One region of the Micromonospora sp. DT178 genome, then DNA from elsewhere that is predicted to be linked to it. Evidence: riboswitches for the same ligand, from Rfam matches in the RefSeq annotation. Region 1 holds a riboswitch; each other region holds the start of a gene.

Region 1 (3,264 bases):
GGAGGAGACCCTGCGCGCCCACGGGCACACCCGGCGCGAGGCGCCCGCGGCGGCCGAGCGGGTCGCCGCCGAGGTGGGTCTCGACCCCGCCGACCTCGACCGCTACCCGCACGAACTCTCCGGCGGCATGGCCCAGCGCCTGGCCACCGCCCTCGCCCTCGCCCCGGACCCGCCGCTGCTGCTCGCCGACGAACCCACCACGGGCCTCGACCGGCCCCTGGTCGACCACACCCTCGACCTGCTGCGTCGCCGCTGCGACGCCGGCGGCGCCGTCCTGCTCATCACCCACGACCTGGCCGCCGCCCGCCGGGTCGCGGACACGGTCGCCGTCATGTACGCCAGCCGGATCGTGGAACGGCGGCCGACGGCCGAGTTGTTCGCGGTGCCCGCCCACCCGTACACCGCCGGCCTGCTCGACGCCCTGCCCGAGCGGGCCTTCCGGCCGGTCCCCGGCCATCCGCCGATGCTCACCGACCTGCCTCCGGGCTGCGCCTTCGCCCCGCGCTGCGACCGCGCCACCGACGTCTGCCGCACCCCGCCCGCACCCCCGGCGGGTGGACCGGGCAGAGTCGCCTGCCACCACCCGCTGACCCTCGGAGCGCCGGCATGACCAGCACCGCCGGGAGCGCCGGCATGACCAGCACCGCCGGGAGCGCCGGCACGACCAGCACCGCCCTCGCGGCCCACGAGGTGGCGGTCTCCTACGGCGGCCGGCGCGTCCTCGACGGCGTCGACCTGCGCGTCGCGCCCGGCGAGACGGTCGGCCTGCGCGGGCCCTCGGGCAGCGGCAAGTCCACCCTCGCCCGGGTGCTGGCCCTGCTGCACGCCCCCGAGGCCGGGCACGTCACCCTCGACGGCCACCGGGTTGCGGGTTCCCGGCACCGGGTGCCCGCCGCCGTCCGTACCCGGGTCGCGATCCTGTTCCAGAGCCCCCGCGCCGCCACCGATCCCCGGCTGGGCCTCGCCGACATCATCGCCGAGCCGCTGCGCGCCACCGGCACGCCCGAGGAACCGGCGCGGGCCCGGGCGGCGGAGCTGGCCGACCTCGTCGGCCTCACGCCCGACCTGCTCGCCCGCCGCCCGCACGCGGTCAGCGACGGGCAGCTGCAACGCGCCTGCCTCGCCCGCGCGCTCGTGCACCGGCCCGACTACCTGCTCTGCGACGAGGCCACCGCCATGCTCGACGCCTCCACCCAGGCGCACCTCGCGGCCGTCATCACCGACTACCAGCGGCAGCACGCCGCCGGGGTGCTGCTCATCACCCACGACCCGGCGCTGATGGCCCGCTGGGCCACCCGGGTGGTCGACCTGCCGACCGCCGCGCAGCCCTGACCGGCGCGCCCTCCCGACAGCCCCCGGCGGACCGTCCCTGACGGTGTTCGTCACGTGACTTTCGGGGCGGTCGGCGGCTAGGGTGACGCTGCCGTGGTGCTCGGGAAGCCGGTGCAAGACCGGTGCGGCCCTCGCCACTGTGATCGGGAAGTTCGCGGCCCTCGTCGTACGAGGTCACTGGGCGTAACCCGCCTGGGAAGGCCGGCCACGGACGCACCTCCCGTCAGCCAGGAGACCGGCCACGGCACTGCGATGACCCGTCCACGAGGTGTTGGAAGGCGGTCCCGATGCGCGTGCGCGCAGTGCGGTCCACCCTGTCCCGGCGCGTTGCCGCGCCCCTGTCCGTCCTCGTCGTCCTGCTCGCCGGGTGCGCCACGGACGCCCCGGCCACGACGCCCCCGCCGTCCGCCGCTCCGGTCGCGCTGACCAACTGCGGTACGCCGGTCACCGTCGCCGCCCCGCCCGAGCGGGCGGTGACCCTGAACCAGCCCGCCACGGAGATCATGCTGGCGCTCGGCCTCGCCGACCGGATGGCCGGCACGGCGTACCTGGACGACGCGATCCTGCCGGAGCACGCCGCCGCGTACGCCGCCGTGCCGGTGCTGTCGGACAGGTACCCGGCGAAGGAGAAGCTGCTGGAGGCGGCGCCGGACTTCGTCTACGCCTCGTTCCACAGCGCCTTCGGCGACGAGGGCGTCGGCGACCGCGCCGCGCTCGCGGGGCTCGGCATCGGCACGTACCTCTCGCCGGCCGGGTGCCCGAAGCAGCACCGGCCGGCGAAGCTGACCGTCGAGGACGTGTTCGCCGAGATCCGGGACGTGGCGGCCGTCTTCGGGGTGCCGGAGCGGGCCGAGAAGCTCATCGCCGACCAGCGGGCCCGGATCGCGACGGCCGCCGCCCGGATCGGCGGCGCGCGGGACGTGTCCGTGCTCTGGTGGGACGCCGGCGCCGACGCCCCGAGCGTGGGCGCCTGCTGCGGCAGCCCCAACATGATCATGTCGGCGGTCGGGGTGGGCAACGTGTTCGGCGACCTCACCGGCGGCTGGGCCGACACCAGCTGGGAGGCGGTCGTGGACCGCGACCCCGGCGTGATCGTGCTGGTCGACGCGGGCTGGGACGCGGCCGCCGCGAAGCGGGCCTTCCTGACCCGCCACCCCGGCCTGAAGGAGCTGCCGGCGGTGGCCCGGCAACGGTTCGTCGTCATCCCGTTCTCCTCCACCTCCGCCGGGGTGCGCGTCGTGCTGGGCGTCGAGGCGCTCGCCGCGGGCGTGGCGCAGCTCCCCGCCGGGGCGGACCGCTGACCGCCGTGGCCCGCCGCGCCGGCCCCGGACCAGCCCGCCGCACCGCCCCCGACCCGACCCGCCGCGCCGGCCCCGGGTCCGCCGACCGCGCCGCCCTCGGGTCCGCCGACCGCGCCACCCCCGCCGGAGTCCGGGCGGCCAACCCGCTCGGCCTGGTGGTGCTGCTGGTCGCCCTGCTGGCCGGGCTGGTCGTGTCGATCGGGGTGGCCGTCACCGTCGGGCCGGCCGACATCCCCGTGTCGACGGTCTGGTCGGTCGTGGCCGACCGGCTGGGACTCCCGCACGCCGAGGTGCCGCTGCTGCGCGAGCACATCGTCTGGCGGCTGCGCCTGCCCCGGGTGCTCGGGGCCGCCGCCGTGGGAGGCGGACTGGCGGCCGTCGGCGCGGTGATGCAGACCGTCACCCGCAACCCGCTGGCCGACCCGTACCTGCTCGGGGTCTCCTCGGGGGCGTCGCTCGGCGCGGTCGCGGTCCTCGTCCTGGGCTTCGGCAGTGGGGTCGCCGCGCTCACCGGGGGCGCCTTCGCCGGGGCACTGGCCGCGTTCGCGGTCGTGGCCGCGGTGGCCGGCCGGCGGGCGGCACTGGCCCCCACCAGGGTGGTGCTGGCCGGCGTGGCCGTCGCGCAGCTCTG
Region 2 (3,264 bases), on a different contig from region 1:
CCGTCGGCGAACTCACCGGCCAGCCAGGAGGCGGCGTCGCGCGCGGCGGCGGCGTGGGCCGGGGTGGGCGCGGCCACGACGGTCAGGGGTACGGCGGTGAGCGCGGCGATCGTCGCCGCCGTGGCGGCGAACACGCCGACACCGAGACGCCGGGAGCGGGACCGGGACATGAGAGGTGCCTTTCGCAGAGCGGTCGGTGGAAGCTCCGGAAAGCACCCGGGGACAGCGACACCCCGCTCGCATGATGCGATGAGCGGGGTGGAGCGGGCCTCGGTGGCCCGGACTTCACCCTGTGAACCTCGACAGTGGAAGCCGCTCGTCCCGGGCGAGGCATTCCGGCTCGCGAGGCCGAAGCCTCGCTCACGGTTGCGGGTCAGCGCCGGCTTCGAACCGGCTTCCCCCCACACGGGACGTATGCAGTTGTGGACCCGGTGTGCACCGGGTGCCGACACCGTACCGCCCGCACGTCTCGCGACGCCAGGGGCGGTGGCCGACACCCGGTGCAGCACCGCGGTCACGCCGTGTGCGGCTCCGGTCAGGGCGCGGCGATGCTCGGCGGGGCGCCCGCGCCGAACGACCAGCCCTCGACGGTGCCCGGGGCCGGGTTGTAGCTGCTCGCGCCGGACGTGCTGTAGGACCAGGCGCCGCCGCTGGAGGCGTGCCAGTACGACCAGTACGCCGTGACGGGCGGGGTGTTGACACACGGATCGGTCGCGACGGTCGGCTTGCCGTTGATCCGGCAGACGAATGCCAGCCCCCAGCGCTGGGTGCCGGTCACCGTGAAGCCGGCGCCCTGGAGGGCGGCCACCCCGGTGGCCGGATCGCCCGGGGCACAGGCGACCTGGACGCCGCCGCCGAGCGCGGCGAAGTCCACCACGACGGTGACGCCGGAGGTGCCGGTGCAGGCGGCGGCCTGCGCGGCCCGTGGGGCGGGTTCGACGGCGGTGAGGGCGACGGTGGCGACGGCAGCGGCCAGCAGGCCGGCGAGTCGTGCGCGCACGGTGGATCGGTGACGGAACACGGTTCCTCCTGGAATCGGGTGAGCGACGGGACGGGTCACGGGCAGGCGGGGATTGGCGTGCCCGGGGTGGCGCCGGCCGCGGACAGCCGGGCGTACCCGGTGCCGGTCAGGCCGAGGACGGCCTGGCCGGTGGCCCGGGCGGCGGTGCCCGGGTCGAAGGTGCCGCCGTCGAAGTCGACCGCGCCCCGGTCGGCCGGTGCCCCGGCGCAGCCGACCTGGAGCCCGGCGAGGAACACCCGCGCCCGTGCCCAGGCCAGCGGTCGGTGACCGTCGTGCAGCGCCTGCGCGGCGAGGCCGGTGCTGTTGGCGTTCGGGGTACCGGCGGCGTTGGCGAAACCGCCGTCGGCGCGCTGCACGGACAGCAGCCAGCTCAGCCCGGCGGCGGCGTCGGTCGGGCGGTCGGCGACCCGCAGCGCCTGCACCGCGAGCGCGGTGGCGTCCACGTCGGAGGTGCAGACCGGTTGCGCGGGCAACGCCGGGTAGCCGCCGTCCGGGCAGCGGGTGCCGGCCAGCCAGGCGGCGGCCGCCGGGGGCGGGCCCTGCGAGGTGTGGTCCAGGGCGAGGAGGGCGAACGACTGGCTGAACGTGTTGCTGTAGTCCCCGTACGCCGACCGGTCGGTGAACCGGCCGCTGGGGTCCTGGAGCGAGCGCAGCCGGGCGATCAGGTCCACGCCGCCGATGTCGGTCGGGTCGCCGCCGCGCACCTGGACGGCGAGGGCGAGCTTGGCGGTCGCGCCCGCGTACGCCTCGGTCGTGCCGTCGCCGACGTAGGCGTCGCGGATGTCCGGTCGGGTGACCCAGGCCAGCGCCCGGGCCCCCGGGTCGTCGGCGACGCCGGCGGCGGCGGCGGCGAACACCGCGTCGAGGGTCAGCCCCTGGTCGGGGTAGGCGACGCCGTCGAAGACCACCTCGAGGCGCTCGCCGTCGACGAGTTGCCGGGCCAGCCAGCCGGCCGCGGCCTCCGACCGACCGACCCCGGCGGGCGAGGTGGGGGAGACGTGGGCTGATGCCGGTGTCGCGAGGGTGAGGGCGGTGAGCACACCGCAGAACAGGGCGAGCAGGCGGTGCCGGCTCAGGCGGACGACCATCGGAAGCGCCTTTCCGGCCCGGCGGTCGTCAGAAGCCCGACGACCACCGCAGCGTGGGGTCGACCGGGACTCCGACCCGTGGGCCACGACGGGTGGGGGAGCGGATTCCGCGCGTACGTCGGGTATTCGGGCTTGCCGTCAGAGGTGCATCTCGACGGCCTACCGTTGCGGGCCAGCGCCGGACTTCGACCGGACTTCCCCCATACATACGCGCTGATTGAGTTGTGGCGTCAGTCTCGCCGGGCACGCGCTTCCGTGTCAATGCGTCGTCCACTGCGGACGCACAGTGGCCGTTGGCGGGGCGGTCGCCGACCGCGGACGCGTCCGGTCCGGGCTCAGGTGGTCCATTCGGTGACCACGGTCGGGTCGCCGGCGGTCGCGTCGCCCCTTAAGATCTCAGCTCATGTCCTCTCCGCGTAAGTCCTAGCTGTCACGCTGCGACACGCGGGTGAAGTCTGCCCTTTTTCGGCGGCTTCTGGTGATTTTTCTCGCTGCGATGCCGTGCGTCGCCGCACCCGCGTGTCTGTCGAGCCCGTGACGGCCCGCCGAGTAGGCGCATTCATCGACAGGACTTCACCATGGACAACCTCACCTCGACGCCGCGACGACACCTGTGGCGCCAGCGCGACTTCCGACTGCTGGTCGGCGGACGGTTGGTCTCACATCTGGGTGACCAACTTCAGTTCCTCGCTCTGCCTCTTCTCGTCGTGGCCCTGACCGGATCCTCGACCCAGGCCGGCATCCTGCTCGGCCTCCAGACTGCGGTCTACATCGTCTTCGGGCTGGTGGCCGGCGCCCTGGTCGACCGCTGGGATCGCAGATCCACGATGATCTGGTGCGAGATCGGCCGTGGGACGCTGACCGCCACCGTGCCCCTCGCCGCGGCGCTCGGCGCGTTGGGCATGCCGCAGCTGTACGCCGTCGCGCTGCTCAACGGTGTGCTCAGCACCCTGTTCGCAGCGGCGAACAGCTCGGCGCTGCCGAACATCGTCGCCAGGAGTGACCTGCCTGGCGCGCTCGCAACGATCGGGGCGATGTCCAACGCGCTCCGGATCGTCGGCGCCTCCGTGGCTGGCATCGCCTACGCCGTGGGCCGGGTGGTCCCGTTCGCGATCAACGCCGCCTCGTTCCTGGCCTCGGCCGTGTCCCTGCTGA
Region 3 (3,264 bases), on a different contig from region 1:
GAAACCTTCAGATCTCAGATCAAAGGACGTAGACATCTTTCATGTTTTATCGATGTCCCGCTATATTGCCGAGCAGTGTCGATCTCTCCCGATGACGAGGTGCACATGTTCGACAACCCGACGCTTCGGCGGCGTACCCTGTTGGCTGCCGTCGCCGGCGCCGCGGCCGTCCCCATCGTCGCCGGCCCCGCATGGGCGGCGTTGCCGAAGGTCTACATCGACCCGGGCCACGGCGGCACCGACCCCGGCGCGGTCGGCAACGGGCTGCAGGAGAAGGCCCTGACGCTCGACATCTCCCTGCAACTGCGCAACATCCTGCTGGCCAACTGGGGCGTCGACGTCCGCATGTCCCGGACGACCGACATCACCCGCAGCCTGGCGTACCGCACGGACGACGCCAACGCGTGGGGCGCGAACCTGCTCGTGAGCGTGCACATCAACTCCGGCGGCGGCACCGGCTTCGAGAGCTACCGGTACCCGACGGCGGGCGCGGCCACCGTCAACCTGCACAACGCGCTGCACCCGAGGGTGATCGGCGCCATGCGGACGATCGGCGGGGTCACCGACCGAGGGCTGAAGACCGCGAACTTCCACATGCTGCGCGAGGCGGCCATGCCCGCGGTGCTGACCGAGAACCTCTTCATCGACAGCGTCGCCGACTCGAACCTGCTCAAGCGGGCGGACTTCATCACCGCCGTCGCCCGTGGGCACGCCGAGGGCATCGCCGCCTACCTCGGCCTCGGCACCACCAACCCGCCGCCCACGGGCGGCACCATCGTGGACAACGCCACGGCGGGACGGTTCACGGCGAGCACCAACTGGGGCACCTCCTCGTACTCGGCCCAGCGCTACGGGGCCGACTACCGCTTCGCCAATCCGACGCCCGCCAGCGACGCCGCCTGGTTCAAGGTGAACATCCCGACGGCCGGCGACTACCGGATCGAGGTACGCCACCCGGCCGACCCCGGTTACAACAGCGCGGCCCCGCACGTCGTCGTCACCGCCTCGGGCAACCGCACGGTCAACGTGGACCAGCGCTCCAGCGGCGGCGTGTGGCGCTCGCTGGGCACCTTCGGACTGGCCGCCGGTGACCGCAACCTGGTCGCGGTGAGCCGGTGGACCAGCACCCCCGGCTACGTGGTGGCCGACGCCGTCCGGGTCACCAAGGTCTGATTGCACCGCCTGGGGGCGGACCGGGATCGGGTGACCACAGGATCCCGGTCCGCTCGCACGTCAGTGCCAGTTGTGGAACTCGAGCACCTGGCAGACCAGGACCGCGCCGCCGGTACGGGCCGACAGCTCCTCGGCGCGCAGCGCGACCGTACCGAGCGGACGACAGCCTCCGCGCCGCCGAGGGCGGGCATCGACGCGGACGCCGGGCCGGCGATCGACGGGCGTCACCCGGGCCGCCGATGACACGCCCGAGACCGACATGTGGCGTGTGACAACGACGCCAACCCTATATATGGTGTCGGCGCAGCTGGTTCGGCCGCTCATCCGGAGCGGTCGAGGCAAGAGGGAACCCGGTGGGAATCCGGGACTGCCCCGCAGCGGTGAGTGGGAACGACCGCCGTCATCAGCACTGGGCCGCCAGCGGCCTGGGAAGCGACGGCCAGTAGGAGACCGGCGAGCCCGGTCGCGCCCGCGAGTCCGAAGACCTGCCAGTGCGCCGTACGCCCGCATCCGGGTGTGCGGCGGTCCGAGGCCTCGTGGGACGGCCGACGCCATCCCGACGCGTGCCTGCGCGCGTCGTCGTCGGTGTCCGCTCCCCGCGTGCCCAGGAGTTCCGTCTGGGATCAAGGCTCGCGAGGAGTGAGTGGTGACAGTCACCGAGGTTGTTCCGGCCGACGGCACGGCGGTCGACGATGCGGCCGTGGCGGGCCAGCGGCGGCCGCAGATGCGGGTCCGCAAGCGCGACGGCGGCACCGAGGTGGTCGACGTCAACAGGATCGTCCGCGCGGTCGAGCGGTGGGCCGACGACCTCGCCGACGTCGACCCGCTGCGGGTGGCGACCCGGACGATCAGCGGCCTGTACGACGGGGCGACGACGGCCGAACTGGACCGGCTGTCCATCCAGACCGCCGCGGAGATGATCGGTGAGGAGCCGCAGTACTCGCGGCTGGCGGCCCGCCTGCTGGCCGGGTACGTCGACAAGGAGGTCCGCCGGCAGGGCATCGGCTCCTTCAGCGAGGCGATCCGGCGCGGCCACGCCGAGGGCCTGATCGGCGACGACACCGCGGCGTTCGTCGCGGCCCACGCGAGCGCCTTCGACGCCGCCGTCGACCCGCGCGGCGACCTGCGCTTCGAGTACTTCGGGCTGCGTACGGTCTACGACCGGTACCTGCTTCGCCACCCGACGAGCCGGCTGGTGCTGGAGACCCCGCAGTACTGGCTGCTGCGCGTGTCCTGCGGCCTGTCGCAGGCACCGGACGAGGCGATCGAGTTCTACCGGCTGATGTCGAGCCTGGCGTACCTGCCGAGTTCGCCGACGTTGTTCAACTCCGGCACCCGGCACACCCAGATGTCCTCCTGCTACCTGGTCGACTCCCCGCGCGACGAGCTCGACTCCATCTACCAGCGGTACGCGCAGGTGGCGAACCTGTCGAAGTTCGCCGGCGGGATCGGCATCGCGTTCTCGCGGGTCCGCTCGCGGGGCGCGCTGATCAGGGGCACCAACGGGCAGTCCAACGGGATCGTGCCGTGGCTGCGGACGTTGGACGCCTCGGTGGCGGCGGTCAACCAGGGTGGTCGGCGCAAGGGCGCGGCCTGCGTCTACCTGGAGCCGTGGCACCCGGACGTCGAGGAGTTCCTCCAGCTGCGGGACAACACCGGTGAGGACGCCCGGCGCACCCACAACCTGAACCTGGCCAACTGGATCCCGGACGAGTTCATGCGGCGGGTGGAGTCCGACGGGGTGTGGTCGCTGTTCGACCCTGACGTGGTGCCGGAGCTGCCGGACCTGTGGGGGGAGGAGTTCGACGCGGCGTACCGGGCCGCCGAGGAGCAGGGCCGCTACGTGCGGCAGGTCCCGGCGCGGGAGCTGTACGGGCGGATGATGCGCGCCCTCGCACAGACCGGCAACGGGTGGATGACGTTCAAGGACGCCGCGAACCGGCTGTGCAACCAGACCGCCGAGGCGGGCAACGTGGTGCACCTGTCCAACCTGTGCACCGAGATCGTCGAGGTCTCCAGCGACGCCGAGACCGCCGTGTGCAACCTCGGGTCGGTCAACCTCGCCGCCCACCTGGGCGCGGACGGCATCGA

What was found. Region 1 has a riboswitch for cobalamin ahead of ACLQ22_RS00340 (ABC transporter substrate-binding protein). Riboswitches for the same ligand answer to the same signal wherever they lie in the genome.
Region 2: linked by a shared signal. The riboswitch ahead of ACLQ22_RS09520 (prenyltransferase/squalene oxidase repeat-containing protein) and the one ahead of ACLQ22_RS00340 (ABC transporter substrate-binding protein) in region 1 are both predicted to bind cobalamin.
Region 3: linked by a shared signal. The riboswitch ahead of ACLQ22_RS22865 (ribonucleoside-diphosphate reductase subunit alpha) and the one ahead of ACLQ22_RS00340 (ABC transporter substrate-binding protein) in region 1 are both predicted to bind cobalamin.

Annotation. Positions count from the first base shown of each region.
Region 1 covers NZ_JBNCKV010000001.1:66,020-69,283, forward strand. Annotated here, with positions in the region: gene ACLQ22_RS00330 (ABC transporter ATP-binding protein) at 1-610, shown strand, start outside; gene ACLQ22_RS00335 (ABC transporter ATP-binding protein) at 607-1,332, shown strand; cobalamin riboswitch at 1,410-1,590, shown strand; gene ACLQ22_RS00340 (ABC transporter substrate-binding protein) at 1,620-2,633, shown strand; gene ACLQ22_RS00345 (FecCD family ABC transporter permease) at 2,639-3,264, shown strand, end outside.
Region 2 covers NZ_JBNCKV010000004.1:169,640-172,903, reverse strand. Annotated here, with positions in the region: gene ACLQ22_RS09530 (cell wall anchor protein) at 1-170, opposite strand, end outside; cobalamin riboswitch at 308-447, opposite strand; gene ACLQ22_RS09525 (hypothetical protein) at 536-1,021, opposite strand; gene ACLQ22_RS09520 (prenyltransferase/squalene oxidase repeat-containing protein) at 1,057-2,109, opposite strand; cobalamin riboswitch at 2,210-2,333, opposite strand; gene ACLQ22_RS09515 (MFS transporter) at 2,688-3,264, shown strand, end outside.
Region 3 covers NZ_JBNCKV010000013.1:167,142-170,405, reverse strand. Annotated here, with positions in the region: gene ACLQ22_RS22875 (N-acetylmuramoyl-L-alanine amidase) at 76-1,173, shown strand; gene ACLQ22_RS22870 (hypothetical protein) at 1,234-1,401, opposite strand; cobalamin riboswitch at 1,465-1,679, shown strand; gene ACLQ22_RS22865 (ribonucleoside-diphosphate reductase subunit alpha) at 1,898-3,264, shown strand, end outside.